3 regions of the Flintibacter porci genome follow, and region 3 is predicted to be linked to each of the others. Evidence: riboswitches for the same ligand, from Rfam matches in the RefSeq annotation. Region 3 holds a riboswitch; each other region holds the start of a gene.
What was found. A riboswitch is a leader RNA that binds a small molecule or an ion and turns the genes downstream of it on or off. The one in region 3 is predicted to bind cobalamin.
Positions count from the first base shown of each region.

Region 1: another riboswitch for cobalamin. It lies ahead of ACEVJL_RS14470 (sirohydrochlorin cobaltochelatase); the one in region 3 lies ahead of ACEVJL_RS05350 (sirohydrochlorin cobaltochelatase).
Region 2: another riboswitch for cobalamin. It lies ahead of ACEVJL_RS09805 (ABC transporter substrate-binding protein); the one in region 3 lies ahead of ACEVJL_RS05350 (sirohydrochlorin cobaltochelatase).

Region 1 covers NZ_JBHEVB010000017.1:43,665-54,031, reverse strand. The annotation lists gene ACEVJL_RS14495 (CHC2 zinc finger domain-containing protein) at 1-526, shown strand, start outside; gene ACEVJL_RS14490 (DNA primase family protein) at 504-1,883, shown strand; gene ACEVJL_RS14485 (LLM class flavin-dependent oxidoreductase) at 2,276-2,485, shown strand; gene ACEVJL_RS14480 (hypothetical protein) at 2,490-2,696, shown strand; gene mobQ (MobQ family relaxase) at 3,126-4,823, shown strand; cobalamin riboswitch at 4,920-5,126, shown strand; gene ACEVJL_RS14470 (sirohydrochlorin cobaltochelatase) at 5,303-6,508, shown strand; gene ACEVJL_RS14465 (hypothetical protein) at 6,524-7,027, shown strand; gene ACEVJL_RS14460 (hypothetical protein) at 7,090-7,635, shown strand; gene ACEVJL_RS14455 (ABC transporter substrate-binding protein) at 7,637-8,782, shown strand; gene ACEVJL_RS14450 (FecCD family ABC transporter permease) at 8,792-9,805, shown strand; gene ACEVJL_RS14445 (ABC transporter ATP-binding protein) at 9,812-10,367, shown strand, end outside.
Region 2 covers NZ_JBHEVB010000007.1:167,305-177,671, reverse strand. The annotation lists gene rfbB (dTDP-glucose 4,6-dehydratase) at 1-53, opposite strand, end outside; gene ACEVJL_RS09815 (ABC transporter ATP-binding protein) at 127-888, opposite strand; gene ACEVJL_RS09810 (FecCD family ABC transporter permease) at 888-1,937, opposite strand; gene ACEVJL_RS09805 (ABC transporter substrate-binding protein) at 1,934-2,971, opposite strand; cobalamin riboswitch at 3,122-3,316, opposite strand; gene ACEVJL_RS09800 (FAD-dependent oxidoreductase) at 3,413-6,187, opposite strand; gene ACEVJL_RS09795 (amidase domain-containing protein) at 6,283-6,780, opposite strand; gene ACEVJL_RS09790 (pyridoxal phosphate-dependent aminotransferase) at 6,951-8,150, opposite strand; gene leuB (3-isopropylmalate dehydrogenase) at 8,439-9,515, opposite strand; gene ACEVJL_RS09780 (3-isopropylmalate dehydratase small subunit) at 9,512-9,997, opposite strand; gene leuC (3-isopropylmalate dehydratase large subunit) at 10,156-10,367, opposite strand, start outside.
Region 3 covers NZ_JBHEVB010000004.1:62,841-73,207, forward strand. The annotation lists gene ACEVJL_RS05335 (MATE family efflux transporter) at 1-860, opposite strand, end outside; gene ACEVJL_RS05340 (fructose-1,6-bisphosphatase) at 1,058-3,049, shown strand; gene ACEVJL_RS05345 (aminotransferase class IV) at 3,169-4,020, shown strand; cobalamin riboswitch at 4,093-4,276, shown strand; gene ACEVJL_RS05350 (sirohydrochlorin cobaltochelatase) at 4,431-5,216, shown strand; gene cbiD (cobalt-precorrin-5B (C(1))-methyltransferase CbiD) at 5,206-6,348, shown strand; gene cobI (precorrin-2 C(20)-methyltransferase) at 6,330-7,022, shown strand; gene cobM (precorrin-4 C(11)-methyltransferase) at 7,035-7,811, shown strand; gene ACEVJL_RS05370 (cobalt-precorrin 5A hydrolase) at 7,808-8,806, shown strand; gene cobJ (precorrin-3B C(17)-methyltransferase) at 8,803-9,537, shown strand; gene cobK (precorrin-6A reductase) at 9,534-10,262, shown strand; gene cbiE (precorrin-6y C5,15-methyltransferase (decarboxylating) subunit CbiE) at 10,282-10,367, shown strand, end outside.

The DNA.
Region 1 (10,367 bases), on a different contig from region 3:
TCCGTTCCATGAGGACCGGCACCCCAGCATGAAGCTGAACGAACGGTATTTTTACTGCTTCGGCTGCGGAGCCACCGGCGATGTGATCGACCTTGTGGCGAGGTTATTTGACCTGAGCAGTTACGAAGCAGTGCAGAAGCTGGCACAGGATTTTGGGATTGGCCCGGACAAGCCCCCTGCGGCAGCTGCCCTGCCCAAACCGGAGCGTCCTCTGCTGAAAGCATACCGGCAGGAGGAAGTGCGCTGTCTGCGGGTATTGTGCGATTATCTGCATCTTCTGGAAGGTTGGAAACAGAACTATGCCCCAGCCAATCCAGATGACAGTTTAGATGACCGGTTTGTGGAAGCCTGCCAGATGCTGGACTATGTTGAGTATCTGGCGGATTTGCTGATTGCCGCCGAGCTGGAACAGCGGGTAAAAATCGTAGAAATGCTGAACAAGGATGGCCTGATCGCCGGTTTGGAGGAACGGCTGGACAGGCTGAAAAAGGAGGACGACGCCCATGAAAAACAAAGCGCAGCTTGACGGGATGCCCGTCTGGTTCGATGGCAAAAGCATCAACGAAGCCCTGTTTTGTGAGGAGTTCTTGCAGACGCACAAGATCATCTTCACAAACGGGGCTTTTTTCACGCCCGAAGGCCGTGTGACCGATGAACTGCCCCTGCGGGGAGAAATTTTTGAGGAGCTGAAATGCTGTGCGGTCAGCAACATTCCCCGCAAAATCAGCAACATTGTGGAGCTGATGAAGCTGGCGGCGTTGGTGGAGGATTTCCCCCCGGAGCCGGATCGGATTCATCTTTCCAACGGGACTCTTTTTCTGGACGGAACCTTTGTGGAGGGAAAGCCGAAAATCGTCCGCAACCGCTTCCCCGTGTCCTACAAGCCCAACGCCCCGAAACCTGTTCTCTGGCTGCAATTTCTGGATGGCCTGCTCTACCCGGAGGACATCCCCACCTTGCAGGAATATATCGGCTACTGCCTGATTCCCAGCAACAAGGGACAGCGGATGATGGTTATTAAAGGCAGCGGCGGCGAGGGCAAGTCGCAGATCGGCGCTGTGCTGGGAACTTTGTTCGGTTCCAACATGAAGGATGGCAGCATCGGGAAAATATCCGAGAACCGGTTTGCCCGTGCCGATTTGGAACATATCCTCCTGTGCGTGGATGACGATATGCGAATGGAGGCCCTGCGCCAGACCAACTATGTAAAATCCATCGTCACCGCCCAGGGCAAAATGGATCTGGAGCGCAAGGGCAAGCAGAGCTATCAGGGATGGATGTGCGCCCGGCTGCTGGCCTTCTCCAACGGAGATTTGCAGGCGCTGTTTGACCGGAGCGACGGATTTTATCGCCGCCAGCTGGTGCTAACCACGAAAGAAAAACCGGCTGGCCGTGTGGATGATCCTGACCTTGCCGAGAAGATGAAAGCCGAGGTGGAGGGCATTCTGCTGTGGGCTTTTGAGGGATTGCAGCGGCTGGCCGCAAACAACTTCAAGTTCACCGAGAGCCAGCGCACCAAAGACAACCGGGAAGCAGTCAAACGGGACAACAACAATGTCTATGATTTTCTGGATTCTGACGGGTATGTTCGCCTGAAAGCGGATCTATCTGCCAGCTCCAAAGAACTGTACGAGGCATACCAGATTTACTGCACCGAAAACAACCTGCCTGCCCTGAAGCCACGCAGCTTCAGCGAAGCCCTGATTGCCTGCCAGAGCCGCTACAATCTGGAATACTGCAACAATGTGACCAATGCAGCCGGGCGGCGGGTGCGTGGCTTTCTGGGGATTGAGGTACTGGTGAGAAATCATATATCAGTGTTTTCCGGTGATTCGATGCGTACGTACGTACCGGAAGATGTGCCGGAGGAGTGGCGGCGCTGAGCCATGTACGTACGTACGCTTTGATTGACCGTTGTTCTCCCTTTTATAGCAATTCAGCGGCTATGTCAGTCAGAATCACCGGTCAAATCCCATGTTAAATCAAGGCAAGTGGAAATCGAAAAGTATTTGCCTATTGGAAGAAATCATTTTGCGAAACCGTGCTTCTCGCCCCGGTGAACCGGGTGCATGGAATCATGGGGAAATGCACGGTTTCAAGCCGAGTCACACGTAACGGAAAAGTCGGAAGGTGCGACCTATGGGCAGGACATCACACCGGCAATTCTGAACGGATTTGGTGACAAGGAGATTTTTCACCACACAGCGAAGCGGTTATGCCAGAAGGCGTGCCGACTTCGCTTTTTTATCAAGAAAATTTAGGAGGATTTTTGATGATGACGGTACGCAATGAGATTAAGGCACAGATCGTCCGGGCGGGATACACCATGCAGGAGGTAGTTGACCGGCTCCATGAGGAATACGACTGGTCGGACAGCGTTTCCAACCTGTCGGCCAAGCTCCAGCGGGAATCCATCCGCTACAAGGAGGTTGTGGAACTGGCCGATGTGCTGGGCTATGACCTGATCTGGCAGAAGCGGAGGTAATCCCATGACAAGTGAAGAAAAGAAACTGTTGCAGGCAAAGCACCGCTTGGAGGAAGCCCAGGCACGGGACCGGGTGAAGGAGCGAAAAGCCCGGACAAGGCGGCTCATTCAGGAGGGCGCTGTACTGGAAAAAGTGCTGCCGGAAGTACAGGCGGTAGGGCTTGATAATCTGGAAGAGTACCTGCGGCGAAAGCTGGCAGGACACGATTGAAAACTGCTGGGAGGTCTCCGGGAAACCGGGGGCCTTCCTCTTTTTTATCCCGAAGGGCGCACTTACTCACCACCTGCTAAAGCAGGCGGTGGTAGCCCTCCCGTTGGTCGGGCACGTGCGCTCTCCGAGGGGGATTGCGACTCCTGCGGGAGCCGCTGGACAAGGCTGCATTTCTGCCAAACTGCCAGCCTTGCCCATGCAGTCGACGCAGGGGTTTCCGTTTTGGAAGCCCCTGTTCATGGGGTGGTATATTGCCACCCCATCCCGCCGCCTGCCTGCGTCAACCTGCCACCGGCAGCTTGACACAGATACAGGGGTGGAACGAATCGTTCCGCCCCTGCTGGTGGTGCGTCGTATTTCACGACGCACTGAGCGAAAACAAGGGTGCCCTGTTTCGGGGCACCCCTTTCAGAAAGGACAAGGTGATTTATGGCGATTTATCATTTGGAGGCTAAGATAGTCAGCCGTGGAGCCGGACGCTCCGTCGTAGCTGCTGCGGCCTATCTGAGCTGTTCCCGGATGCTCAACGAGTATGACGGGGTGCAGCACGACTACACCCGCAAACAGGGCCTTGGGTGGCGGCAGGTTTTTCTGCCAGCCACCGCCCCCGCAGAGTGGCAGGATCGGGAAAACCTGTGGAACGCCGTGGAGGAAACCGAAACCGCAAAGGATAGCCGCCTCGCCCGTGAATTTGTGGCGGCGTTGCCCATAGAACTGAGCCGAGAGGAACAAATCCAGCTCCTGCAAGATTTCATCAAGGAGCAGTTCGTGGCAGACGGGATGTGCGCTGATGCTGCCATCCATGACCCATATCCTCCCGGACACAATCCCCATGCCCATATCCTGCTGACGGTGCGCCCACTGGATGAAAAGGGAAAATGGCAGTACAAGACTGAGAAAGAATATCTCTGCATCAAAGACGGCGAGGAACGGGGCTTTACTGCCGCTGAGTTCAAACAGGCACAGGCCGACGGATGGGAGAAGCAGTATCAGTACAAGGTGGGCAAAAAGAAGGTGTATATGACCCCGTCCGCAGCGCAGGCCCAGGATTATGAACGGGTATCCAAGTATCCCAAAAGTACCAAATATGGCAGACAGAATCCCATCACGGAACGCTGGAACAGCGATGAGCAACTTGTTCTGTGGCGGGCTGCATGGGCAGATGTGGCAAACCGCCATCTGGAGCGCACCGGACATGAGGAACGCATCTACCACCGCAGCCATGCCGAGCGTGGTCTGCTGGAGCGGCCCACGGTCCATGAGGGTGTGGTTGCCAGAGCCATGGAAAAAAAGGGTATCATCTCTGACCGGTGCGAGCTGAACCGGCAGATCAAGGCCGACAATGCCCTGCTCCGGGAGCTGAGGGGACAGGTCAAAAAGCTGGCGCAGGCAGTTAAAAATACCATCCCGGCACTTGCCGAGGCCATGGAAAATCTGCGAAAAAATCTGCTGCTATTCTGCTATCAGCTGGGGTATCTCCGCAAGGGCAAGGAACGCCTGAATGCTTCGCTGAATACGCTGCGCCCTGCCCTCACACAGTACCATCAGCTGGCAAAGGACATTCGGGATAAGACAAAAGAGCGCCGCAGCCTGCTGTCCGAGAAAAAGGCGCTCTCTGCGGTCCATGTGTTCCGGCACCGGGAACTGGCGGCAAAGATTGCGGCGCTGACAGAGGATTTGGAGGAACTGCGTTCGGAGAAAAATCTGCTTCTGGCGTCGCTGGCATATACCGAGGAAGATGCTGCCGAACAATTCCCTAAAGACATCGCCACCATGGAGCAGAGCCTGAAACGGCTGGAAGAACAGGAACAGAAATATTCCGCCGAGTTGGACGCTGCCCTGAACGAGTATGCCGGGCTTCGGGAGCAGGCCCAGGGCTTCGACCCAGTGCAGCTGTATGAAGCAAGACAGGCCATCCGCCCCGACAAGGAGCAGGAAGCGGAGAACCGGGCACAGCAGGTTTACGGTGAGAAATACAGCCCGCTTCTGATGTTTGACAGCAAAAAGACGGTTTCCCGGATGCTGCATGAGGATATGGAGCGGCAGGCTGTGCGGAGGATGGTGCGGCAGGTGCAGAAGGAGCAGCAGATTTCCAACAAGGGAAAGCGCAAGGAACAAGAGCGCTAATTGATGTTATAAAATATATTGAAGTTTTACTAATAAGAATTTTTATCGTCTGTTAGTTGCTTGACAAATATGCATTACTATGATACTTTTATCCTAAGTAAATATGATATCTGAGTGCCATCAATTTCGTATAGTGTTGATGGAGAATAGTGAATCCGGTTGGAATCCGGAACGGTACCGCCACTGTATGCGCGGAGGCACCGCACATGACGAAAGTCGGTCATTGGGAGTTAATCCTGAGAAGGCTGTGCGGAAGGCTTATGATACGCAAGTCAGGAGACCTGCTCAGGTTGTTAAAGTCTATTTGCTCTCGAGTTATGGAGAAATGGGCTATTTTGTTGCGAAAAAACGGCAGCAGCAGTCATGTATGACTGCTGCTTTTTTTGCATATCTTTAGCATACTTTTCTCCATTTTACTTTACTATTGCTTTTTCGTGGCTTAAACCACAAAAAGATATAAATCAATGGAGGAAAGTAAAATGAAGAACATGAAAAAATTTGTAGCACTCCTGCTTGCGATGTGCATTGCAACATCTCTTGCTGCCTGCGGTTCTCAGGAAAGTGAGACATCAGACAACTTAGGCGAGGTGTCTTCTACCAATCCAGTCTCTGACGATCAAGCTGCTGCTGATGAGGTGGCCAAGCTGATTGACGCAATCTATGTGCAAGAACGAAACGAAAACACGGATGAACAATGTGAGGCCGCAAAGGCTGCCTGGGATGCCCTGACGGATGCCCAAAAGGAATTGGTTTCCGGCGAATTTGCAGATCCAGACTATTTTGGACGGGATACTGGTGATGCTTCTAAAGATGATCCCCTCAACGGTGATGAAATCGGCGAAAATGAACTGCTCGTAGTCAGCTTCGGAACCTCTTTTAATGACAGCCGTGTTGCTGATATCAAGAGCATTGAGGACGCTTTGCAGGAAGCCTATCCGGACTGGTCGGTCAGAAGAGCATTTACCGCCCAGATCATTATCAATCATGTGCAGGCTCGTGACGGAGAAAAGATCGATAACGTCCAGCAGGCACTTGACCGTGCGGTAGAAAATGGTGTTAAGAATCTGGTGATTCAGCCTACCCATCTGATGTATGGTGCTGAGTATGATGAGCTGGCAGAAACCGTAGGAGCTTATCAGGATAAATTTGAATCGGTTCAGATCGCTGCTCCTCTTCTGGGCGATGTCGGTACCGATGCAACTGTCATCAATGAAGATAAAAAAGCTGTTGCAGAGGCTGTTACCGCAGAAGCGGTTAAGACAGCTGGATACCAGACTCTGGATGAAGCAAAGGCAGACGGCGTTGCATTCGTATTTATGGGTCACGGTACTTCCCACACAGCAAAGGTATCTTACAGCCAGATGCAGGCTCAGATGGAGGCTCTGGGATACAACAATGTATTTATCGGTACCGTTGAGGGTGAACCGGAAGAAACCGCCTGCGAAGCTGTTATTGAAAGCATCAAAGAAGCTGGTTATAAGAAAGTCATCCTTCGTCCTCTGATGGTCGTTGCAGGTGACCATGCAAACAATGATATGGCAGGCGATGATGCTGATTCCTGGAAGAGTATGTTCAACGCATCCGGCGCTTTTGAGAGCGTTGATACTCAGATTGCAGGCCTCGGTCAGATTCCAGCCATTCAGGAGCTATATGTTGCACATACTGGTGCTGTAATCAATCAATAAAGGAACAGATCGAGCATGAAAAAAAGAACGATACTCCTGTGTATGGCTGCTTTGGTCGCTGTTTTCGCCGTTGGATGCAGCAATCAGACGGATACATCTGCTCAGGACGGCTCCAGCCCTCCAGCTGTTTCGCTGGAACAACAAACAACTCTGGAAGATGGCATCTATTCTGCTGATTTTGAAACGGACAGCAGCATGTTCCGTGTCAACGAGACATGCGATGGTAAAGGAAAGCTGACGGTTCAGGACGGTAAAATGACCATTCACATTTCGCTTACCTCTCAGAATATTGTCAATCTTTTCCCAGGCACCGCAGAGGATGCCCAGAAAGATGGGGCAGAACTTTTGCAGCCTACTGTGGATACTGTAACTTATGAGGATGGAATAAGCGAAGAGGTCAACGGTTTTGATGTTCCAGTTCCGGTTCTGGACGAGCCGTTTAACCTTGCGCTAATCGGTACAAAGGGAAAGTGGTACGATCATGAGGTAATTGTATCGAACCCAGAAAAACTTGAATAAACCATGCTCTGTCCCTGCTCTTAACGGCAGGGACAGATTTGTATCTGGAGAGGAGGACGAATATGAGGAGAAGCATATTTCCCTATCTGGTGAAAAAATTTTGTCTTGGGCTATTGATGGTGATGTGTATCACATCCATTATGGTATTTCCTGCTTCAGCATCTGCGGAAGCAGCAACGGTTGATCTGGAGGATGGTGAATATTCCATAGAAGTCATACTGGAGGGTGGAAGCGGACGGGCGACTATTACATCTCCGGCAATTATGACTGTACGGGGTGGAAAGGGTTATGTTCAGATTGAATGGAGCAGCCCGAACTATGACTACATGAAGGTAGAAAATAAAACTTTTAAACCACTCCAGGAGGCTGGAAATTCCACTTTTGAACTTCCGATTATAGATTTTGATATGCCAATAGCGGTCGTTGCGAATACCACAGCAATGAGCACACCACATGAAATCGAATATACATTAACCTTCCTCCAAGACACCATAAAACAAGACACATCTTTTGAAATGATGGCTATGGTTGCAGGAACGGTAATTGTAATTGCCATAGTCGTAATTATCTCCTTTTTTGGGATTCATAAGAAACGGAGGAGCAAATAAAATGAGAAAAATGGCAGTAGTTTTATTGTGTTTTATCCTCATATTTACTGTATCCTCCTGCGGTTCACCTTCTGAAGCTGATTTGCTGGAAACACGTAATACTGATATCAGTCCGGATTTAACCTTCGATCACAGTATGCCTCTCGATTATGCTGAGGAATTTGCAGTGGACTATTACAATGATGGATATGCGCTTATTACCATCTCCAATGGTACGCAGTATCTGGTAATCCCAGAGGGAAAACCAGAGCCATCCGGTTTGGATGAAAACATTGTGCAGCTGCACCAACCGATCCAAAACATTTATTTAGTTGCCTCGGCTGTGATGGATATGTTTGTTTCGATGGATGCGTTGGATACGATCCGTTTCAGTGCGCTGAAAAGCGATGGCTGGTATATTGAACCAGTGCGTGCGGCAATGGAATCTGGAAATATTCTATATGCTGGCAAATATTCCGCTCCGGATTATGAGCACCTCATTGATGAGAATTGCAGCTTGGCGATTGAGAACACTATGATTTTTCATACGCCCGAAGTGAAGGAACAGCTGGAGAAGTTTGGAATCCCGGTTTTGGTGGATTATTCCAGTTATGAGTCTCACCCTCTCGGCAGAACAGAATGGGTAAAACTCTATGGATTGCTGACCGGACAGCAGGAAGCTGCTGAGTCAGCGTTCAATGCAGAAAAACAGGCGTTTGAGTCTGTCAGCGGAGCACAGCCTACCGGAAAAACAGTTGCATTTTTTTATATCACAACCAATGGCGAGGCTAACGTACGCAGACCGTCCGATTATCTGGCGAAAATGATTGAAATGGCTGGTGGAACCTATATTTTGGAACAAGATCCCGATGATGAAAGTAAATCTTCCACCATGAGCATGGAGATGGAAGCTTTTTATGCACAGGCAAAGGATGCCGATTATATCATCTATAACAGCACAGTAGACGGGGAACTCAAATCTCGGGATGAATTATTAACGAAAAGTCAGCTTTTAGAGAACTTCAAGGCTGTGCAGAATGGAAATGTTTATTGTACAACCCAGAACATTTACCAGTCCACTATGGAACTTGGCACCATCATCGCAGATATCCATAACATGCTGCAAGGAGATGATCAGAGCCTTACCTATATTTACAAGTTGGAGTGATACAAACAGATGAAGAAAAAACGATATTTTGCTGCATTTGTTGTTTTATTTGTGCTTCTGCTTTTGTTTCTGGTCATGAACCTATGTATCGGAAGCGTTAATATTCCATTTTCTGAGATTCCTAAAATCCTTCAAGGAATCGGAACGGATGAAACCTACACAGAAATTGTTACGCAGGTCCGAGCGCCAAGAGCATTTGCAGCGGTGATTTTGGGAGGTGCCCTCGCATTATCCGGATATCTGCTGCAAACCTTTTTCCACAATCCAATCGCAACCCCGTTTACGCTGGGCGTTTCATCCGGTGCAAAGCTGATTGTCGCATTGGTGATGGTAGCGTCCCTGCAATTTTCAGTACAGCTCGGTTCATGGCTGATGATTCTTGCGGCCTTTGCCGGTTCCATGTTATGCATGGGTTTTGTTATTCTAATGTCCAAAGTCATCAATCAGATGGCAATGCTCATTGTCAGCGGCGTCATGATCGGCTATATCTGTTCTGCTGTGACTGACTTTGTTGTTACATTTGCGGATGATGCGGATATTGTAAATCTGCACAATTGGTCTCTGGGCAGCTTTTCGGGGATTAACTGGGACAATGTAAAAGTTATGGCAATCGTAGTGCTTATTACGATGTTTTTTGTGTTTCTGTTATCCAAACCAATTAGCGCCTATCAGATGGGTGAAGCCTATGCGCAGAATATGGGGCTTAATGTATCACGTTTCCGTATTGTGCTGGTGATCCTGTCCAGTATCCTTTCGGCCTGTGTAACTGCATTTGCTGGACCGGTATCCTTCGTCGGAATCGCCGTTCCTCACCTTGTCAAAGGCTTGTTTGGTACAACACAGCCGATTTTAATGATTCCAGCTTGCTTCTTAGGAGGTGCGTCATTCTGCCTGTTCTGCGATTTGCTGGCAAGAACAGTATTTACTCCCACCGAGTTGTCGATCAGCACGGTAACTGCAATTTTGGGCGCTCCGGTGGTTATCTACATTATGCTACGCCGGAAAAGAGAAAAGATGGGGTAATCGGGAATGAATCATGGCTATCTATATACAAAAGATTTAACTGTTGGTTATAATGGTATACCGCTCATCCGCAATATTCAGCTTGAAATAAATAAAGGCGAAATTGTTACATTGATAGGACCAAACGGTGCAGGAAAAACAACTATTTTGCGCAGTATTATCCAGCAGTTGCCACCCGTGTGTGGCGTTGTATGGTTAGATGGACAACAGGCGGAGAAAATGCCGGGCAAAGAAATGGCGCAAAGGCTGTCCGTTGTATTGACCGAACGGGTAAATCCTGAGATGATGAATTGCGAAGATGTTGTGGCAACTGGCCGATATCCTTATACGGGGAAATTCGGCATTCTATCCCAAGAAGATTGGAAGATCGTGCGTGAATCCATGGAGCTGGTGCGCATAACGGAGCTGGCCAACCGAGATTTCAATAAAATCAGTGACGGGCAAAAGCAGCGGGTTATGCTGGCAAGAGCACTATGCCAGCAGCCTGATGTGATCGTTTTGGATGAACCGACTTCTTTCCTGGATATCCGTTACAAACTGGAGTTCTTATCTATTTTGCAGG
Region 2 (10,367 bases), on a different contig from region 3:
AAGATGAAGTTGCTCCCGATGAATCCGGCTCCGCCGGTAACCAGCAGCGTCATGTGTGTCCCTCCCCGTGGTTTTCTGTCCTAACCATACCCCAACAGGGCGGTTCTGGCAAGGAGAAATTTTTCTTCACCGAGGGTAAAACAACACCCTTAGATGTCCGTCAGAAGCGGACACTACCTCCGCTCGTACGCCGTACACCGCGCTTATACGCTCCGGGGTAAGTACCTGCTCCGGGGTACCTTGGGCCACTACTCTACCCTCGTCCAGCAGATAGAGCCGCTGGCAGTACATAGCGGCTAAATTCAGGTCGTGGAGGGCGACAACAACGGTACAGCTTACTCCCTTTACAAGCTCCATGAGCTGGAGCTGGTACTGCACATCCAGGTGGTTGGTGGGCTCGTCCAGAATGAGGACAGGGGTCTGCTGGGCCAAGGCACGGGCCAAAATGACCCGCTGGCGCTCTCCGCCGGAGAGGGTGACCATGGAGCGGTTTGCCAGCGCATCCATCCCCACCTCCTGCAGTGCCTGATGGGCGATGGCGTAGTCTGCTGGGTTGTCCCGTTCCAGGGCTTTTTTATGGGGAGAACGGCCTAAAAGAACCATGTCAAGAACGGTAAAGTCAAAGCCCTTGTCGTTGTGCTGGGCCACGACTCCAATTTTCTTGGCGCTCTCCCGGCGGCTCTCCCTGGTTAAATCCCGGCCATTGAGATACACCGCGCCCCCCTGAGGGGCCAGTTGACGGTAGAGGCATTTTAAGAGGGTGCTTTTGCCGCTGCCGTTGGGGCCGATGACCCCCACCAGCTCCCCTGCCCTGGCCTCCAGGGTTACTCCATTCAGAATGTGGTTTCCCTCCAGGGTAACTTGCAGGTCTTGGGCCAGCAGGTCCATCACACCTCACCTCCAAATCCGTACCGCCGCCGGGCCAGCAGAGCCAGAAATACCGGTGCGCCCACCAGGGCGGTGAGGATACCGATGGGAATTTCATTGCCCGGCAGCACCAACCGGCACAGCACATCCATCCACACCAGAAAGACAGCCCCAGTCAGTCCCGCCAGAGGCAGCAGGGTGCGGTGGTCGCTGCCGAAGAGCAGCCGCACCCCATGGGGAATGATGAGACCAACAAAGCCCACCATCCCCGCCTGGTAGACCAGCACGCCCACCATGGCGGCCACCACCAGCAGGTATATGAGCCGCCGCCCGGCCAGCTCTACCCCCAGGGTACCGGCGCAGTCGTCCCCCAGCAGCATCAGATTCAGGGTGCGGTACTGGCTCCAGAAGAACAGCCCGCCCGACACCACCACACCGCAGGCGATGGCGTTGCCCGGCCAGTTGGCTGCCCCCATGCCCCCCATGGTCCACTGCACCAGGGCGGCAGCGGCGTGGTCGTCGTTTTCCAGCACAATACAGAAGTTACCCAGGGCGGAGCACACTGCGCTGAGAGCTACGCCGGACAGCAGCAGTTTTATTGGCGTGGAGCGCCCTCCCAGCCGGGACAGCAGGAGTACCGCCGCAGCGGCCAGAAAGGCCCCCACTGCGCCAAATAACCCCATGGCATTGCCGCCCAGGGCGGTGCCCGCACCAGCCGTCAGTGCCAGGGCGGCTCCCAGATAGGCGCCGGAGGACACGCCCAGGATGTAGGGGTCGGCCATGGTGTTCTGGACCATGGCCTGCATCACCGCGCCGCACAGGCCTAGGCCAGCCCCGGTGGCCGCCGCCAGTACCAGCCGGGGCAGGCGGATGAGCCACACCACATCGTGGACCCCTCCGCTGCCCCATTGACTGCCGTCTCCCAGGCCAAAGAGCTCGTAGGCCATAACCCGGTACACGTCTCCCATAGGGATGGCCATGGAACCCACGCTCACCGCCAGTCCCAGGGATAAGATGAGGGCGGCGGCTAGGATCACCAGGGCCAGGCGTGCTTTTCCGTTCCGACTCACAGGCTCAGCTCCGGGTACATGCCTTGGGCCAGGGTCTTCAGGCCGTCCAGAGTCCGGGGACCGCTGGCGTACATGTCGCCCAGCATAATGAGATGGACGTTACCGTTCTTGACCGCCTGCAGGCTCTGGAGGGCGGGGTCATCCTGAATGAGGGACAGCTGCTCACGCTTCACGCTTTCCGGATCGTCGCCGGAGTAGGCCATGTACACCACAAAGATGACCTCCGGGTCGGCGGCCACCAGGTCCTCCTTGCTGATGGAGTCGGCCTGGGGCATGGCCAGCTCCCCGCCCAGGGCGGTCACCATGTCCCCCGCCAGGGACTTGGCGCCATAGTTGGTGATGCTGCCGCTGATGGGCTCCACCACCGCCACGCGTACCGGTTCCTGTCCCTGTACTACGGACAGAGTGTCAGCTACCTGAGCCTTCATCTCGTCCACCAGAGCCTGGGCCTTGTCCTCCACGTGGAAGATCTTTCCGATGTTCAGAATGTCGGTGTACTCGTTTTCCAGGGTGCGGGTGCCTCCGGGAACGGTGTTGGAGTTCATATAGGTCCCCACACCCTTCTCATTCCAGGCATCCACGTCTCCCAGCTTTTTGTCTCCAAAGTAGGAGCCCCAGGAGAAGATAAAATCGGGTTCCATCAAAGTGACAGTCTCTTTATCCGGGGCAAAAACGGAGTCATCGTAGTGCATTTTGGAGAATCCATCCTGCCACTCCGGCTTTACCTCGTTGTCCAGGCCGTAGCTGGCAATGACGTGGTCCTCCAGCCCCAGGGCGATCATGGTCTCGATGCAGCCTTGATAGACGGCCAGCACCCGCTGGGGGGCTTGGTTGTAGGTGTAGCTTACCTCTTCCCCGGCGTAGTTGTAATTGGTGATAGTGACGGGATAGTAGCCATCGGAGTTGTCCGAGACAGCAGAGGATGTGCTTTGGGAGCCGGAAGTATCCAACATGGGTTGTCCGCTGCATGCGGACAGAGTGAGAGCCAGCGACAGGGCCAGCAGCGCGGACAGGGGGCGTTTCCAGGTATTCATACGATCTCCTTTCTTTTTGTATCTTGCGCATCGAGATGTCCTGCCTCTAGGAAAACAGAAATGCCTGCTTTCCAGGGAAAGCAGGCATCGGAAAAATGGGCGCAACAAACCGCCCAAAAATCCAGATGGGGCTACTTTCTGCGGAAGATACCCACCATGGCTCCCTCAGCAGGCTTCCTGGCTTGCGGATCGGCGCCCGCCGCGCCTTCTCACCCGGCCTTGTTGGCCGGACAATGGCACCTTGCGGCGGACTCCCCGCTTACAGTGACCGGATCGCTCGGGACTTGCACCCGATTTCCTTTTACCCCAGCGGCGAGGCTGGGCACTGAAGGGGCTGATTTTTGTGTACGCTCTATCTTATCAGCACATCCGAGTCTATGTCAATGGAAGAAGAAAAAATTCCCGGCTGAGCGGATGCCCAGCCGGGAAAGAGGTGATGATTTAGGCGAAGAACTCGGCAAAGGAGCGCTTCTCGTCGATGGCGGCCATCATGTCTGCCATCTTGGAGAGGTCACCCGCCAGAATCACGCCGCACAGCTTGCCGGCGGTGAAGTAGTACCGTTCCAGGGTATTCCGGGCCTCGTCGCGGACCTCCACCGTCTTGTACTCCACGCCGGGCTGCTTGCCGGGGTCTCCCAGGGAGAACAGCTCGGTGCCCATACCGTGGAAGGCCAGCACCGGGGCGATGGGCTGGTAGGCCGCCAGCTCTCCGGCGGCGCAGGCGCCCGCCGTCTTGCCCTGCTCCTGGGCCTCAGGCCACAGGGCGTAGTTGACGCCCTGATACTGGGCGCAGTCACCGCAGGCGTACACGCCGGGCAGGTTGGTCTCCATGCGCTCGTTGACCACAATGGCCCGGTCGATCTCAATACCGGCGCTCTGAGCGATGGCGGTGTTGGCACGCACGCCGGCAGACACCACCACCAGCTGGGCGGGGATGATCTCGCCGCTGCCCAGTTCCACGCCGGTGACAGCCTCGCCCCCCTGGATGGACTGGATCTGCACGCCGGTCTCCACCCGGACCTGAGACTTTCCGCAGGCGTCCAGCAGCAGCGCCGCGGCCTGATCGTCCAGCTGACGGCCCATCAGCTTGGGAGCCAGCTCCAGGACGGTCACCTCAATGCCCGCCTTGCGCAGCTCCCAGGCGGCCTCCAGTCCCAGCACGCCGCCGCCGATGACCACAGCCTGCTTGAGGGCATTGCCCATGGCCTGGATCTTCTCCACGTCGCTGAGACGGCGGATGGCTACCACGCCCTGCTTGTCGTGGCCGGGGATGGGCGGGATGAAGCACTCGCTGCCCAGGGCGAAGATGAGCTTGGTGTAGGGCAGCTTGAAGCCGCCGTCCAGCTCCACCTGCTTGTTCTGGGTGTCCACCGCCACCACCTGGCGCTCCAGGATCTGGACGATGTTCTGGGCCTCATACCACCCGGCGGGATGCAGAGCCATCTGGTCGGCGGTGAGGCCGGAGAGCATGGCCTTGGTCAGCATGGGCCGCTGGTAGGCGGGGCCTTCGTTGGAGATGAGCAGGATGCGGCCCGTCTTGTCCCGCTCCCGGATGGCCTGGGCGGCGCTGACGCCGGCGCAGCCGTTGCCCAGGATGACGTAGGTGTTCTGAGTGTCGTTGCGGAAGGCGGTCTCCTCCACCTCTACCTCCACAAACTTGTCCCGGCCCACGCCGCACACCGGGCAGGTGTCCAGAGAGGAGTCGAAAATTTCGCCGCACACCAGGCACTTGACCAGCTTGCGGGTGCCGGAGCCCTTCTTCTCCTCCTTCTTCACGGGCACGTAATACTCGGGGCCGACGCCGCACACCGGGCAGCGCTCCTTGTCCGACTCGAACACCGCGCCGCACACTTTGCACCGCACCAGCTCCTCCTTGGGGGTCTTCTCCTCCCCGGTGAGGGGGACAAAGTGCTCGGGGCCAACCTTACAGACGGGACAGGCCTCCGCGTCGGCGTCAAACACCGCGCCGCACACGTCGCAGCGCACCTTTCCCTTGGGAGCGCGCTGGATGGGATGGAGGTTGTCCAGCACAGACTGGGCAAATTCCATGCCATATTCCCGGGCCTGTTTGAGCTGGTCCTCGCTGGGCTTGAAGCGCACCCGGAAGCCCTCCAGGGTCTTGAGCTTGAGCTGCTTGAGGCGCTCCATGATGTGGGGCACGCCTTCGCCGCTCCAGCCGTAGCTGCCGAAGGCGGAGGCCACCTTGCCCCCGTGGGTGCCAGCAAACATGCCGGTGGTCAGGTCCCAGATGGGCTTGAGGGCCTCACCCACGATGGTGGGGGTGCCCAGCAGGAAACCGTCGGCGTAGAGGAGCTCCTCAGCCACTTTGCCGGCGTCGGCCTCCACCATGTCATACAGGCGCACGTCGATGCCGCCCTTGTCCGTGATACCTTGGGCAATGGACTGGGCCAGCTGGCCGGTGTAGCCGTAGGCACTGACATAGGGAATAATGACGGTGGGCCGGGGGTTGGGATTGATGACGGTGGACCACTGCTCGTAGGTGTCCAGCATGTGGGGAATTCCCGTATCCAGCACCGGGCCGTGGCCGGGGCAGATCATCTCCAGCTCCAGGGGGCGCACCCGCTTCAAAGCGTCCAGCATAAAGCTCTTGAAGGGACCGATGATGCAGTCGTAGTAATACTTGGTGGCCTTCCAGTAGCCCTCCTGGTCGGTAACGGCGCTGGCCAGGATACCGTCGCAGGCGTAGTGGGAACCGAAGGAGTCGCAGGTGACCAGCACCTTGTCCTGCCGGATATAGGTGTACATGGTGTCGGGCCAGTGGAGGTTGGGAACCACCATGAACTCCAGAGTCTTGTCGTCCAGCTCCAGAGTCTGGCCGTCCTTGATGGCGATGGAGTAGAAATCCCGATTGACGATCTCTTTCAAAAAGTTGATGGCGCAGCCGGTGGCCACGATCTTCAGCCGGGGGTTGAGCTCCAGCAGGCGCTCCACGCTGCCGCTGTGGTCGGGCTCGGTGTGGCTGACCACCAGATAGTCCACCTGGTCGATGGGGGTGATGGAGCCCACCTTCTCCAGCCAGCTGTCCAGGCATTTGGCCTTAGCCGTCTCAAAAAGGACGGTATGGTTGGCGGTTTTCAGCACGTAGGAATTGTAGGTGGTGCCGTACTCGGTGTACATGATGATGTCAAACACCCGCAGGTCGTGATCCAGGGCGCCGGTAAAATAAAAACCGGGCTTGAGTTCCAGAATACCCATGTGCAATTCTCCTTTGTGTTAGTTTATTTGGGGCTTACCTGTATTGTATCCTATTTTGCTCCTGCCGCCAATGCTTTTTTAATCAATAACGCGAATTATTTTCGGCTGCCCAAAATATGAATAAATCGGATCTCCTGAAACTCATATGTGCTGAGCGGCCGGAAGTCGGAGTCCTGACTGTGGGCGGCCACTAACACGTTCTCCAACGTGGCGGGGAAACCCACCTCTACCACAACCGGGGTGTGTCCAAACTCATCCCCAGCAAAGCGGAGCTGGACAAAATCGCCGGGCAGAAGGTCCTCTATGGAGGCGGACACCCCCACCGGTCCCCGGTTTTCCTGCTTGCGGATCAAAAAATTATAAAAATAGGGCACTCCCGTCCAGGCGGGAGCTTTGTTGTTTGGGCCAATGTAGTACCAGCCCAAATCCGGGGTGTAATTCATAAAGGGCGCCCCTGCGTAGAGGCACTGGGAGGCGAAGTTGGTGCAGTCGCCCCCCAATTCATCAAAATTATAAAATCGTGGATTTCGGCTGAAGGCCCAGCGGTGGGCGTAGCGCACCGCCGCGTCCCGGTCGTATGGTATGAGCGGCATGGTCCTCTCCCCTTTCCGCCTATCCTATGCGGCCCGCCCATTCCGTGACAATAAAAAACGTGGGAGCGACGAAGAATGTCACTCCCACGTGATGCTTTATAACGGGCTTAGAGGGGAAACGAAGTTTCCCATAAAGTTCTTTTGTCTACTTTTCTTTCAAGAAAAGTAGATCAAACCTCCTTGCCGGAGAGGAAGCACTCCAGACGGTCCAGGCCGGCCTTGATGTTCTCCATGGAGGTGGCGTAGGACCAGCGGATGAACTCAGGGGCGCCAAAGCTGGTGCCGGGCACCACGGCCACCTTGCCGTACTTCAGGAACATGTTGCCGAAGTCGTCGGCGTCCTTGATGACGTGGCCGAAGAGCTCCTTGCCGAAGATCTTGCTGATGTTCATCATGACATAGAAGGCACCCTCGGGCTTGATGCAGGAGACGCCCTCGATCTGGTTCATGCGCTCCACCATGTAGTTGCGGCGCTCCTCAAAGGCCTCACGCATCTTCTCCACGGTCTCCTGAGAGGCGGAGAGAGCCTCGGCGGCAGCGGCCTGAGAGATGGAGCTGGGGGAACCGGTGCAGTGGCCCAGATAGTTGCCGATCACCTTGGAGATGGCGGCGGGAGCGGCCACGTAGCCGATACGCCAGCCGGTCATGGCATAGGACTTGGACACGCCGTTGACCAGCAGGGTGCGGGCCTTCACATCCTCGCCCAGAGCGGCGAAGCTGAAAAACTCCTCGTTGTCATAGGCCAAGCGGTAGTAGATCTCGTCGGAGATGACATAGATGTCCTTCTCCACACAGACCTTGGCGATCTCCTCCAGCTCCTTGCGGCTGTACATCATGCCGGTGGGGTTGGAGGGGTTGTTGAGGATCATGCACTTGGTCTTGGGGGTGATGGCAGCGGAGAGCTTCTCAGGAGTGATCTTGAAGTGCTCAGCCTCGGTCGCCTCCACCACCACGGGCACGCCGCCCACCATGCGGATGAGCTCAATGTAGCTGACCCAGTAAGGAGCAGGCAGGATGACCTCGTCGCCGGGGTTCACCAGAGCGCGCAGAGCCACATAGACGCAGGGCTTGGCGCCGTTGGAGACAGCCACCTCAGCGGGAGTGTACTCCACGCCGCAGTCCTCCTTCAGACGCTGGCAGATGGCCTTGCGCAGGGCCACAGTGCCCACAGAAGGCGTATACTTGGTGTCGTTATTCTGGATGGCCTGGATACCAACCTCCTTAATGTAATCGGGAGTGGGGAAATCAGGCTCACCGGCACCAAAGCCGATGACATCCAAACCGTCAGCCTTCATCTGCTTGAACATGGAGTCAATGGCCATGGTGGCAGAAGGCTCGATGGCCAGTGCAATCCGGGACAACTCTTTCATAGGAAACGCCTCCGTATCGTTATATTTGCAAGAATTCCTTCATAATAATGCAATTTACCTGTTCCGCTGCATGGAAAACTGCAAAACGGAGAGGCTTGCAATATTTGGGCGCTGTTCTAAAACCTTGCACTTCATTCCTTTGTCACAGCAAAAAACATTATATGCTTCTGCTTTCAAAAATGCAAGCCCATTCTCGTAAAATTTCAAAAGTTTTGCATCTCTCCTTTGGACAATATGCAAAAAGCGAGCTCCGGTGAAAGCCGGAGCCCGCTTGAAACAAAGGCAATATCAGATGCGCTCACAGATGAGACGGCCCATCTCCAAAGTGCCGATGGCCTTCTCCCCTGCCTTGGCAATGTCGGCGGTGCGGTAGCCCTCGGCCAGGACAGCGTCTACAGCCTGCTCCACGGCGTTGGCCTCGTCGGCCAGGTGGAAGGAGTAGCGAAGCATCATGGCCACGGAGAGAATGGTGGCGATGGGGTTGGCCTTGTCCTGCCCGGCGATGTCGGGGGCGGAGCCGTGGATGGGCTCGTAGAGGCCGGGGGCGGTGTCGCCAATGGAGGCAGAGGGCAGCAGGCCGATGGAGCCGGTGATCATGGAGGCCTCGTCGGAGAGAATGTCGCCGAACATGTTCTCGGTGACCACCACATCAAACTGGCTGGGGTCCCGGACCAGCTGCATGGCGGCGTTGTCTACCAGCACATCCTCGTACTCCACGTCGGAATACTCCTCGGCCAGACGGTGCATCACTTGCCGCCACAGGCGGCTGGTCTCCAGCACGTTGGCCTTGTCCACGGAGGCGACCTTCTTGCGGCGGAGGCGGGCCAGCTCAAAGGCACGGCGGCCAATGCGCTCGATCTCCTTCTCGGAGTAGGCCATGCGGTCGGAGGCCTCCTCTCCCCGGTCCTCCGTCTGGTAGCGCTCCTTCTGGCCAAAGTAGATGCCGCCGGTGAGTTCCCGGACCATCATCAGGTCAATGCCCTTGTCGGCGGTCTCCTTCTTCAGAGGGCAGGCGTCGGCCAGAGCAGGACGGAGAGCGGCAGGACGCAGGTTGGCGTAGAGGCCCAGATCCTTCCGGATGGAGAGCAGAGCGGTCTCCGGGCGCTTCTCGGGATCGGTAGAGTGGCCCCACTTGGGACCGCCCACCGCACCCAGCAAAACGGCGTCGCAGGCCTTGCAGGCCTCGGCGGTGCCGTCGGGGTAGCTCTTGCCCACCGCGTCAATGGCGCAGCCGCCCATGAGCACGTCGGTGTAGGTAAAGGTGTGGCCGAACTTCTTGCCCACCTGCTCCAGAACCTTGACGGCCTCCCCCACTACTTCGGGGCCGATGCCGTCGCCGCGGATGAGAGCGATTTTGTAATTCATTTCGCCACCCCCCGGGCCTTCAAAGAATTGAGCAGGCCGCCGCTTTCAATGATGCCCTTGATGAACTCGGGGAAGGGCGCGGCCTGATAAGTCTTACCGGTGGTCTGGTCGGTAATCACACCGGTGGTAAAGTCTACGTCTACCTGGTCGCCGGGCTGGATCTCCTCGGCGGCCTGGGCGCACTCCACGATGGGGAAGCCGATGTTGATGGCGTTGCGGTAGAAGATACGGGCGAAAGAGGGGGCAATGACGCACTTCACGCCGCAGGACTTGATGGCCAGAGGGGCGTGCTCACGGGAGGAGCCGCAGCCGAAGTTGGGACCGGCCACGATGATATCGCCGGGCTGGACGGTGGAAGCAAAGTCGGCGTCGATGTCCTCCATGCAGTGGGAGGCCAGGGCGGCGGGAGAGGGGTCGTTCAAGTGGCGGGCGGGGATGATGACGTCAGTATCCACGTTGGCGCCGTATTTATAAACCTTCATCAGGTCTCAATCCTTTCTAAATCAATGTAGGAGTTTGGGGAACGGAATGAAAAAGGAAACCAACCGAAAAACGAAGAATCTTTCTGTCCTCCTCTCCCCTTCCGAAAACCCCAGAGGCGAAACGAAGTTTCGCGCAAAGTTCTTTGCTAAGCTTTCTTTCAAGAAAGCGTGCGGGGGTCGGCGACACAGCCGGCAATGGCGGAGGCGGCAGCCACAGCGGGAGAGGCCAGAATGACCTCGGAGGTGACATGGCCCATGCGGCCTACGAAGTTGCGGTTGGTGGTGGAGACGGTGCGCTCCCCTTCGGCCATCACGCCCATGTGTCCGCCCAGGCAGGGACCGCAGGTGGGGGTGGAGACGGCGGCGCCAG
Region 3 (10,367 bases):
ATGATGGACTGCATGATGGTAATGGTACCTACATACAGGTCACCGCCGTAGGTCTGCATACCGGTGTTCAGAACCACGGTCACCAGGCTCTCCGTAGACTGCATAATAAAGGGAGCCACGCCCAAACCGGCCACCCGGCCTACTACCTTGGGCTCCAGGCGCATATTTTTCTTCCGGATCCGCAGGCCGCTGCGGCGGCTGCACAGGAAGCCTACCACCCAGGCTGCACTTACCGCCTGAGAGAGAATAGTGGCAAGAGCTGCACCCTTCACTCCCATATGCAGACCAAAGATAAATACCGGGTCCAGGCAAATATTCAAGACCGCGCCGATGAGCACGCTGAGCATAGCCACCAGGGCCTTACCCTGGGCACTGATAAAGGTATTCAGTCCCAGAGCCAGCTGGACAAAGATGGTACCGATGAGGTAGATGCCGATGTAATCCATGGCATAGCCGATGGTATTTTCCGAGGCGCCGAAGGCATAGAGAATGGGTTCTTTGAAGATGCTGAATCCCACCGTAAGAGCTACCGCGGCAATCAGCAGCAAAGTCAGAGAGTTGCCCAGGATTTTTTCCGCCTTCTCCCGGTTGCCCGCACCCAGCTGGATCGAGGCCAAGGGCGCGCCGCCCTGGCCGGCAAAGGCGGCAAAGGCAGATACCAGCATAATAATGGGGAAGGTGACGCCCACGCCGGTGAGCGCGATGTCTCCCACCTCCGGGATGTGGCCGATGTAGATTCGGTCCACAATATTATAAAGCATATTGATGACCTGAGCCGCTACCGCCGGTACCGCCAATTTCAGCATCAACGGGCCGATGGGGGCATTGGCCAGGCGTTCTTCGTCACGGGTCTGCGCCAAGGGAACTCACTCCTTTTTTAAGATGGTTCATTATAGCACAAAATTCTCAGAGTGAAAAGATAGCGCATATCTTTTCTCTTAGCACCTCTTTATCCTATTTAATTTTTTGTTAAAGAGCGCCAACACACTTGCAAGCATCGACTAAATGTGAAATAATGTGTTCGCGTCTAATTCTCGCACTTGAAGGAGGTTTTGAAATGAAGCGGAAAAAGTCATTTTCTCAGGAAGAACTACGTTATCTGAAATTGTTGGCTCAGCAGTACCCCACCGTACAGGCCGCCAGCAGCGAGATTATTAACCTTCAGGCCATTTTGAACCTGCCGAAAGGCACCGAGCACTTCATCTCCGACGTCCACGGAGAGCACGAGGCCTTTTTACATATTCTCAACTCCTGTTCCGGTGTCATCCGGGAGAAGGTAGACGACCTGTTTGCCTCCACCATCTCCAAGGGAGAGCGGGACGAGCTGGCCACCCTCATCTACTATCCGGAGGAGAAGCTGGAACAGCTCCACCGCCAGATGAAGGACATGGATGAGTGGTACCGCATTACCCTCCACCGCCTCATCGAGGTGTGCCGCTTTGTCACCTCCAAATATACCCGCTCCAAGGTGCGCAAAGCCCTGCCCAAGGATTACGCCTACATCATTGACGAACTCATCCACACCAACTACGCCGAGGCCGACAAGCGGGACTACTTTGAAAATATCATCTCCACCATCATCGACCTGGAGCAGGCCGACGGCTTTATCGAGGCGGTCTCCGCCGTCATCAAGCGCATGGCCGTGGATCACATGCACATCGTAGGCGATATCTTTGACCGCGGTCCCCGGGCGGACATCATCATGGACTCTCTGCTGGATTACCACAGCGTGGACATCCAGTGGGGCAACCACGACATTCTCTGGATGGGCGCCGCCTCCGGCTCCCGCACCCTGGTAGCCACTGTGCTGGCCAACTCCATCCACTACAACAATCTGGAAGTAATCGAGACGGGCTACGGCATCTCCCTGCGCCCCCTGTCCGTCTTTGCCAACGAGGTATATAAGGACTGCGACGTCCACCGCTTTGCCGTCAAGCTCACCGGCCCCGACGCCGACCAGTACAGCGAGAAGGACAAGCTCCTCTCCGCCCGGATGCACAAGGCCATCACCATCATCCTCTTCAAGCTGGAGGGCCAGAAGCTGCTGCGCCATCCCGAGTATGGCATGAGCGACCGCCTGCTGCTGGACAAGATCGACTACGCCAACAAGTGCATCACCATTGGAGACACTACCTATCCCCTGGAGGACGTGGACTTCCCCACCGTGGACCCCAAAGACCCCTACGCCCTCACCCCCGAAGAAGATACGGTCATCAATCAGCTCACCGCCTCCTTCCTGCGCAGTGAGAAGCTGCAAAAGCACATCCGCTTCCTCTACTCCAAGGGCAGCCTCTATAAGGTCTTCAACGGAAACCTTCTCTTCCACGGCTGTATCCCCATGACGGCGGATGGGGAGCTGCTCTCCTTCCAGATCGGCGGCAAGGAGCGGAAAGGACAGGAGTTCCTGGACTACGCCGACACCGCCGCCCGCCAGGCCTACTACCACAAGCTGGGCACCCCGGAGCGGCAGCTGGGCATGGACTTTCTCTGGTTCCTCTGGGCCGGGCGCAACAGCCCCATCTTCGGCCGGGACCGGATGACCACCTTTGAGCGCCGTCTCATCAAGGACGAGAGCGCCTGGACCGAGCCCAAGAACCCCTACTACACCTATTATCAAGACCCCGCCGTGTGCGATATGCTCCTCAAGGAATTTGGCCTGGAAGGCCCCCACTGCCACATCATCAACGGCCACATCCCCGTCAAATCCAAGAAGGGCGAGAGTCCCATCAAGGGCGGCGGCAAGCTTATCGTCATCGACGGCGGCTTCTGCAAAGCCTACCAGCCCACCACCGGCATCGCCGGCTACACCCTCATCTACAACTCCTGGGTGCTGCGCATCGTCTCCCACGAGCCCTTCTGCGGTCGGAAAACCGCCATCGAGAAAAACATGGACATTGCCAACAGCTCCCGGGTCTTTGAGCGTATGGACACACGCATCAAAATCGCGCAAACTGACATCGGCGCCAAACTCCAAGCTCAGGCTGATGCCCTGCGGGATCTGCTCAGCGCCTACAAAGCCGGCGCCGTCCCCGAGGACCACCGGGAATAACGCTTTACTTTGCCCGCCAGGTCTGCTATGCTAGGGGCAGAAGGAACTGGCCTGCGATAGCCCCTGGAACACTCTGCTCCGGGTACATATCAGGACACATTGGAAAGGATCGAGAAACCATGTGGAAAAATGTAGGATATTATAACGGAACCATGGGTCCTCTGGAGGAGATGACCGTCCCCATGGGGGACCGCGCCCTCTACTTCGGCGACGGTATCTACGAGGCCACCTGCGTGGCAAACCGTATTCCCTTCGCCCTGGACGATCACCTGGATCGGATGTACAACAGCCTGCGCCTGCTGGAGATCCCCTTCACCATGGAGCGCGACCAGGTCAAGGCCGAGCTGCAGAAGGTCATCGACGCCGCGGAGGACTCCCCCATCCACTTCCTGTACTGGCAGATCTCCCGTGGTGTTGCCATGCGCAACCACCCCTTCCCCGCCAATACGGAGCCCACTCTGCTCATCTATGTGAAGCCCCATACCATGAAGTCCATGGACAAGCCCTATAAGCTCATCTCCATGGAGGACATCCGCTTCAAGCTGTGCAACATCAAGACTCTGAACCTCATTCCCAGCGTACTGGCTAACCAGCGCGCCGTGGAGCAGGGCTGCGACGAGGCCGTCCTCCATCGGGGCAGCAGGGTCACCGAGTGCGCCCACAGCAACATCTCCATTCTGAAGGATGGGGTGCTCCAGACTGCCCCCACCGACGAGCTCATCCTCCCCGGCATCACCCGCAAGCACCTGCTGGCCCTGGCCAAGGAGCACGGCATCTCCGTTTTGGAGAAGCCCTTCTCCATGGTAGAGCTGATGAACGCCGACGAGGTCATCGTCACCAGCTCCAGCGCCCTGTGCATGAAGGCGGAGTCCATTGACGGCATCCCCGTAGGCGGCAAGGATCCCCAGCGTCTCAAGCTCCTCCAGGACGCCTATCTGGAGAAGTTCCAGCGGGAGACCCAGCCCAAGTAATCCGGTTCTTTGGCCCGGCGCACTCTGCGCCGGGCCTTTTCGTTGACAGAGGGGCCAAGGTTGGGTACAATAAGAAAAAAATCGCCAGCGGGTGCCCGGAAGAAAAGGCCGGGAGAATAGGGAAGCGGGTGCAACGCCCGCGCGGGACCGCCGCCGTAAGGGGGAGGACCGCTCCAGCGCCACTGCAATGCTTGCGGGAAGGGGGAGCGGGCCGGGGAACCCAAGCCGGAAGACCTGCCCACTGACCCACACTGCCTGAGGCTGAAGGCAGGGCCTGCCGCTCCGGACGGACCAAACGGAGAGGCGGAAGACCACGGACCGCTATGCGGCCCGTCTTTTGTGTTGTCTTTTGCGCCCCTTCTCCCCTCAGGAGGAGGGGCGCGCTGGCTTGTTCCAAGGAGGATTTTACCATGAAGGAAGCGCTGTTGACGGTGAGCTTCGGCACCGCAGTGGAGCAGGCCCGTCAGGCGGATATCTGCGCCGTGGAGCGCGCCGCCGCTCAGGCTCTCCCCCACCTGCCCGCCTATCAGGCCTACACCAGCCCCACCATCCGCCGCATTCTGGCCCGGCGCGGCGTGGACATCCCCGGCTTTGTGCCTGCTCTGGAGCAGCTGGCCCAGGACGGCGTGGAGCGGGTCTATGTTCTGCCCACCCACCTGCTCCCCGGCTATGAGTATGACGACCTGCTGGAGGCATCCGGGCAGATGCGTTCCCAGTTTCAGCAGCTGCGTATGGCCCCCCCTCTGCTGGGAGACACCTGGGGTGTGCGGGCTCTGGCGCAAATTCTGTGTGACCGTTTCCCTTGCCAGGAGGGCCAAGCCGTGGTGCTGCTGGGCCACGGCACTGAGCACCCGGGCAACCTGGTCTATCCCGCCCTCCAGGGCGTGCTGGACTGGCTGGGCCGGGAGGACATTCTCATCGGAACGGTGGAGGGCTGGCCCCAGGCGGAGGACGTGCTGGAGCAGCTGAGCCGCCAAAACTGCCGCCGGGTCCTGCTGGCTCCCCTGATGCTGGTGGCGGGCACCCACGCCGTGGAGGACATGGCCGGCCCCGAACCCGAAAGCTGGAAAAACCGCCTGGAGGCCAGCGGCTATGAAGTGACCCCCATCTTTGAGGGGCTGGGCCGCCTGCCCCAGGTGCAGGAGATGTACGTCCACCGTCTCAAGATGCTTGTGGAGGAGAACCATGGCCTTTGAGCACTACGTCACCGCCGGTGGAAAACGCCTGCGCTGCGGCTACACCACCGGCACCTGTGCCGCACTGGCCGCTGCCGGAGCGGTACGGTTGCTGCTCACAGGCCGCCCGCCCGATCTGGTGGCTATTGACACCCCCAAGGGCTGGCGGGTGGAGGTGTCTCTCACCCAGCCTCAGCTGGGAGAGGGCTGGGCCCAGTGCGCCGTCATCAAGGACGGCGGGGACGATATCGACGCCACCCATGGTCTGCCCATTGTGGCCCGGGTAGCGCGGCAGGGTGGCGATACCATTACCATCCGCGGCGGAGAAGGTGTAGGCCGGGTGACACGGCCGGGTCTCGACCAGCCGGTGGGCGAGTGGGCCATTAACCGGGTGCCCCGCCAGATGATCACCCAGGCGGTGGACCGGGAGCGGAAGGCACTGGGCTGCACCGATGGATTTTTGGTAACTATCTCCGTCCCCGGCGGGGAAGAGGCCGCTCAGCGCACCTTCAACCCCCATCTGGGCATCGAAGGCGGCATCTCCATTTTGGGCACCTCCGGCATTGTGGAGCCCATGAGCGTCCAGGCCCTGGTGGACACCATGGCTCTGGAGCTGCGGCAGGCGGCGCTTCACAGCGACGGCCGCCTGGTGCTGGTGCCCGGTAACTATGGCCTGGACTTTTTAGCCCAGCATGACCTGATTCCCGAGAGCATCCCGGTGGTCCGGTGCTCCAATTTTATTGGCGAGGCTCTGGATCAGGCCCGTCTGGAGGGCTTTCGGGAAGTTCTGCTTGTGGGCCACATCGGCAAGCTGGTCAAGCTGGCCGGAGGCATCATGAACACTCACTCCCGCTGGGCGGACGGCCGCCGGGAGTTATTCTGTGCCCACGCCGCTCTGGCGGGCGCGGACCGAAACACTGCCCGGGCTCTTATGGACTGCCCCACCACCGACGGCTGTCTGGAGGTTCTGGACCAGGCAGGGCTGCGGGAGGAAGTTTTGTCCTCCCTGCTGGAGGCCATTCAGGGACACCTGGACCGGCGCTTCGGCCCGGAAGGGACGGTGGGTGCCGTCCCGTTTAGCAATCAATATGGCCTTCTCGGCCTGACCCCCAAGGGGAAGGAGTTAACAGATCGATGGAACAACAGAAATTAGGAACCTTTTACGGCGTGGGAGTTGGCCCCGGCGACCCGGAGCTGCTCACGGTAAAGGCCATCCGCACATTAGAAGCCTGTCCTGTGCTGGCCGCACCTCAGACGGCCTCCGGAGAGATGACAGCTCTGAACATCGCCAAGCAGGCCGCCAATCTGGAGGGCAAGACTCTCCTGCCCCTCCACTTCACCATGTCCCGAGACAAGGCCAAGCAGCACCAGACCCATGTGGAGGCCGCCCAGGCGGTGCGCTCTTATCTGGAGCAGGGTCAGGACGTGGCCATGGCGGTGCTGGGAGATGTGTCGGTGTACTCCACCTACTGCTATTTGATGGATCTATTAAAGGATGAGTTCCCCTGTGTCATGGTACCGGGGGTGCCCGCCTTCTGCGCGGTGGCCGCCCGGCTTGGCCGGAGCCTGACCACCATGAACAGTCCCCTGCACATCCTGCCCGGAGGCGGCGAAGGTCCCGGGGAGACGTTGGACCTGCCCGGAGCCAAGGTACTGATGAAGTCGGGGCGCAACTTTCCCCAGGTTCTGGACGCTCTGGAAGCGCGGGGCCTGCTGGAACAGGCGGCCATGGTGGAAAACTGCGGCCTGCCCGGAGAGCGGATCTGCCCCTCTCTGGAGGAGAAACCCAAATCCAGTGGGTATTTTACTACGATTATTATACCGTAAGGAGGGAAATCCATGGTCCATTTTGTGGGTGCCGGCCCCGGCGGGCCCGATCTCATCACCCTGCGAGGGGCTCAGCTGCTGGGTGAGGCCGACTGCGTCATCTACGCGGGTAGCCTGGTAAACCCCACTCTGCTGGCTATGACCCGTGAGGGCGCCTCCATTTATAACAGCGCCCAGATGACCCTGGAGCAGGTGCTGGCCGTCATCAGAGAGATGGAACAAAGCGGCAAGACCACGGTCCGGCTCCACACCGGCGACCCCTGTCTGTACGGTGCCATCCAGGAACAGATGGACCAGCTGGACGAGCTGGGCATCTCCTGGGATGTGACCCCCGGTGTGTCCTCCTTCTGCGGGGCCGCGGCGGCGGTAGGGACCGAGTACACCCTGCCCGGGGTGAGCCAGAGCGTCATCATCACCCGCATGGCGGGGCGCACTCCGGTGCCCGAGCGGGAATCTATTGCCGCTCTGGCCGCCCACGGAGCTACCATGGTGATTTTCCTGTCCGCGGGCATGCTGGAGGGACTATCCTCCGAACTGCTCAAAGGCGCCTATACCCCGGACACCCCCGCCGCCCTGGTGTACAAGGCAACCTGGCCAGAGGAGAAGGTGGTGCGCTGTACCGTAGGCACGCTGGCCCAGGCGGGACGGGAACACCAGATCTCCAAAACTGCCCTGGTGCTGGTGGGGGACTTTTTGTCCCACAGCTACCAGCGCAGCCTTCTCTACCACCCCGGCTTTACCACCGAATTCCGGCAGGGGGATGGCTCCCTGGATGGAGCGGCACTATGAAGCTGGAACTGATCGCCTTTACCCAGCGTGGCAATGCCTTGTCAGAGCAGTTGGCCAAAACTCTGTCCGACCACGGACACCAGGCTGCCTGCACCCGGGATGGGCTGAAGGCAGAGGAATGGGCAGAGCGGGCTTTCTCCCGCTCTGAGGGACTCATTTTTGTGGGGGCAACGGGCATTGCGGTTCGTTCTATTGCCCCTCACCTGCGCCATAAGAGCACCGACCCAGCGGTGGTCGTGGTGGACGAGGGAGGACAGTTTGTCATCCCCATTCTCTCCGGCCATCTGGGCGGAGCCAACGATCTGGCCCGGGAGATTGCTGCTTTGATCGGTGCTGTCCTGGTCATTACCACGGCCACCGACGTAAACGGAGTGTTCGCCGTGGACCAATGGGCCCGGCGGCAGGGGCTGATGGTGTGCAATCCGGAGCGAATTTTGTCCGTCTCTTCCCGGCTGCTGGCTGGAGAGACGGTGGGATTTTTCTCCGCCTGGCCCATTGCCGGGGAAGTACCTGCGGGACTGTGTCCGGTCTCCCGGGAAGACGCCCAGGTGGTGCTGGACCTGCACCGCCCGGAGGATGACGCCCTGTGGCTGTGCCCCAAGGGTGTGCGGGTAGGCATGGGCTGCCGGAGAGGAACTCCGGCGGCGGCTCTCCGCACTCTGCTGGAGGAAGTACTTACCCAAGAGGGTATTCCTGAAAAAGCAGTCTGCGCCTTATGTACCATTGATTTAAAGAAGGATGAACCCGGACTCCAGGAACTGGCCAGGGAGTTGAACGTGCCGCTGCTCACCTACTCCGCCCAGGAGCTGGCGCAAGTCCCCGGAGACTTCACCCCCTCTCCCTTTGTGGAGCAGGTTACCGGAGTGGACAATGTGTGCGAACGGGCGGCATTGGCCTCCGGCGGAACTCTGCTGCGGAAAAAGACGGCCAAGGACGGGGTCACAGTGGCCCTGGCCATGGAAGAACTTCATTTGACTTGGAAGGAGCACCTATGAAACGGTTGTATGTGGTTGGGCTTGGCCCCGGCGGAACGGACTATCTCACCCCCCAGGCCAGAAAGGCGCTGGAGGACTGTGAGGTGCTGTGCGGCTACACCACCTATATGGACCTGGCGGCCAACTTTACCGCTGGGAAAGAACTGGTCACCACCCCCATGACTCAGGAGCTGGAGCGCTGCCGTCTGGCCTTGGAGAAGGCCAACGAGGGAAAAACCACCGCTATGATCTGCAGCGGCGACGCGGGAGTGTACGGCATGGCGGGTCCGGTGCTGGAGTTGTCGGTCCAGTTCCCGGAGGTAGAGATCGAGGTGATTCCCGGGGTGACGGCAGCTCTGTCCGGCGCGGCGGTGCTGGGCGCTCCCCTGATGCACGACTTCGCGGTGATCTCTCTTTCTGACCTGCTCACTCCCTGGGATGTCATTGAAAAACGGCTGGACTGCGCCGGGGCGGGAGACTTTTCCGTGTGCCTCTATAACCCCATGAGCAAAAAGCGGCGGGACCACCTGCGCAGGGCCTGCGACATTCTCCTGAAGCACCGCACCCCCGACACCCCCTGCGGCTGGGTGCGGAACATTGGCCGGGACGGCCAGGAAAAGCGGCTGCTCACCCTGGCCCAGCTTCGGGATGCTGAGGTGGATATGTTCACCACCGTGTTTATTGGTTCCACCTCCACCCGTCAGATTGGGGAAAACTTGGTGACTCCCCGAGGCTACGAGGGGAAGAAATGAAGATTCTAATTTTCGGCGGCACCACCGAAGGACGGTTGCTGGCCCAGGCCCTCTCCCAGCTAGGACTGCCTGCCACGGTGAGCGTGGCCACCCCTCTGGGGGCACAGGAGCTGTCCGGTCTGCCCGGCATCACCCCTCTGGTGGGCCGGAAGACAGCACAGGAAATGGCAGAACTTCTAAAAAGTTTTGACCGCTGTGTGGACGCCACCCACCCCTACGCGGTGGAGGCGTCCCGGAATATCCGGACCGCCTGCCAGGCAGCGGAAGTACCCCTGCGGCGCCTTCTCCGGGCAGAGAGTTCCCACGAGACAGGCCACTGGGTGGAAAGCCCAGAGGAAGCTGCCCGGTGGCTGAGGGAACGCAGCGGTAATGTACTGCTGGCCATTGGCGCCAAGGGGATTGGCGCGTTCCAGGATCTGGACCGAGAGCGTCTTTATCCCCGGGTACTCCCGGTGGTGGAGAGCATCTTAGCCTGTCAGCAGGCCGGTATCCCCACCCGGAATATCATTGCTCTCCACGGGCCGTTCTCCCGCGATCTGAACCGGGCCATGTTGGAGCAGTACCAAATCCGGTATCTGGTGACCAAGGACGGCGGCCGGGCCGGAGGCTTTGAAGAGAAAGCCGCTGCCGCCCGGGAGGCCGGTGCGGAATTAGTGGTCATTGGCCGGCCCACAGAAACGGGCTGCACATTGGAAGAAATTTTGTCCTGGCTGACCCAGGAGTGATTGGAAGGAGCGAGCTTGGATGGAAGTGACGCTGGTGGGCGTTGGACTTGGGAATCCCTCCACCTTGACGGCGGGTGCGGCCGCCGCCTTGAAGCAGGCGGACGG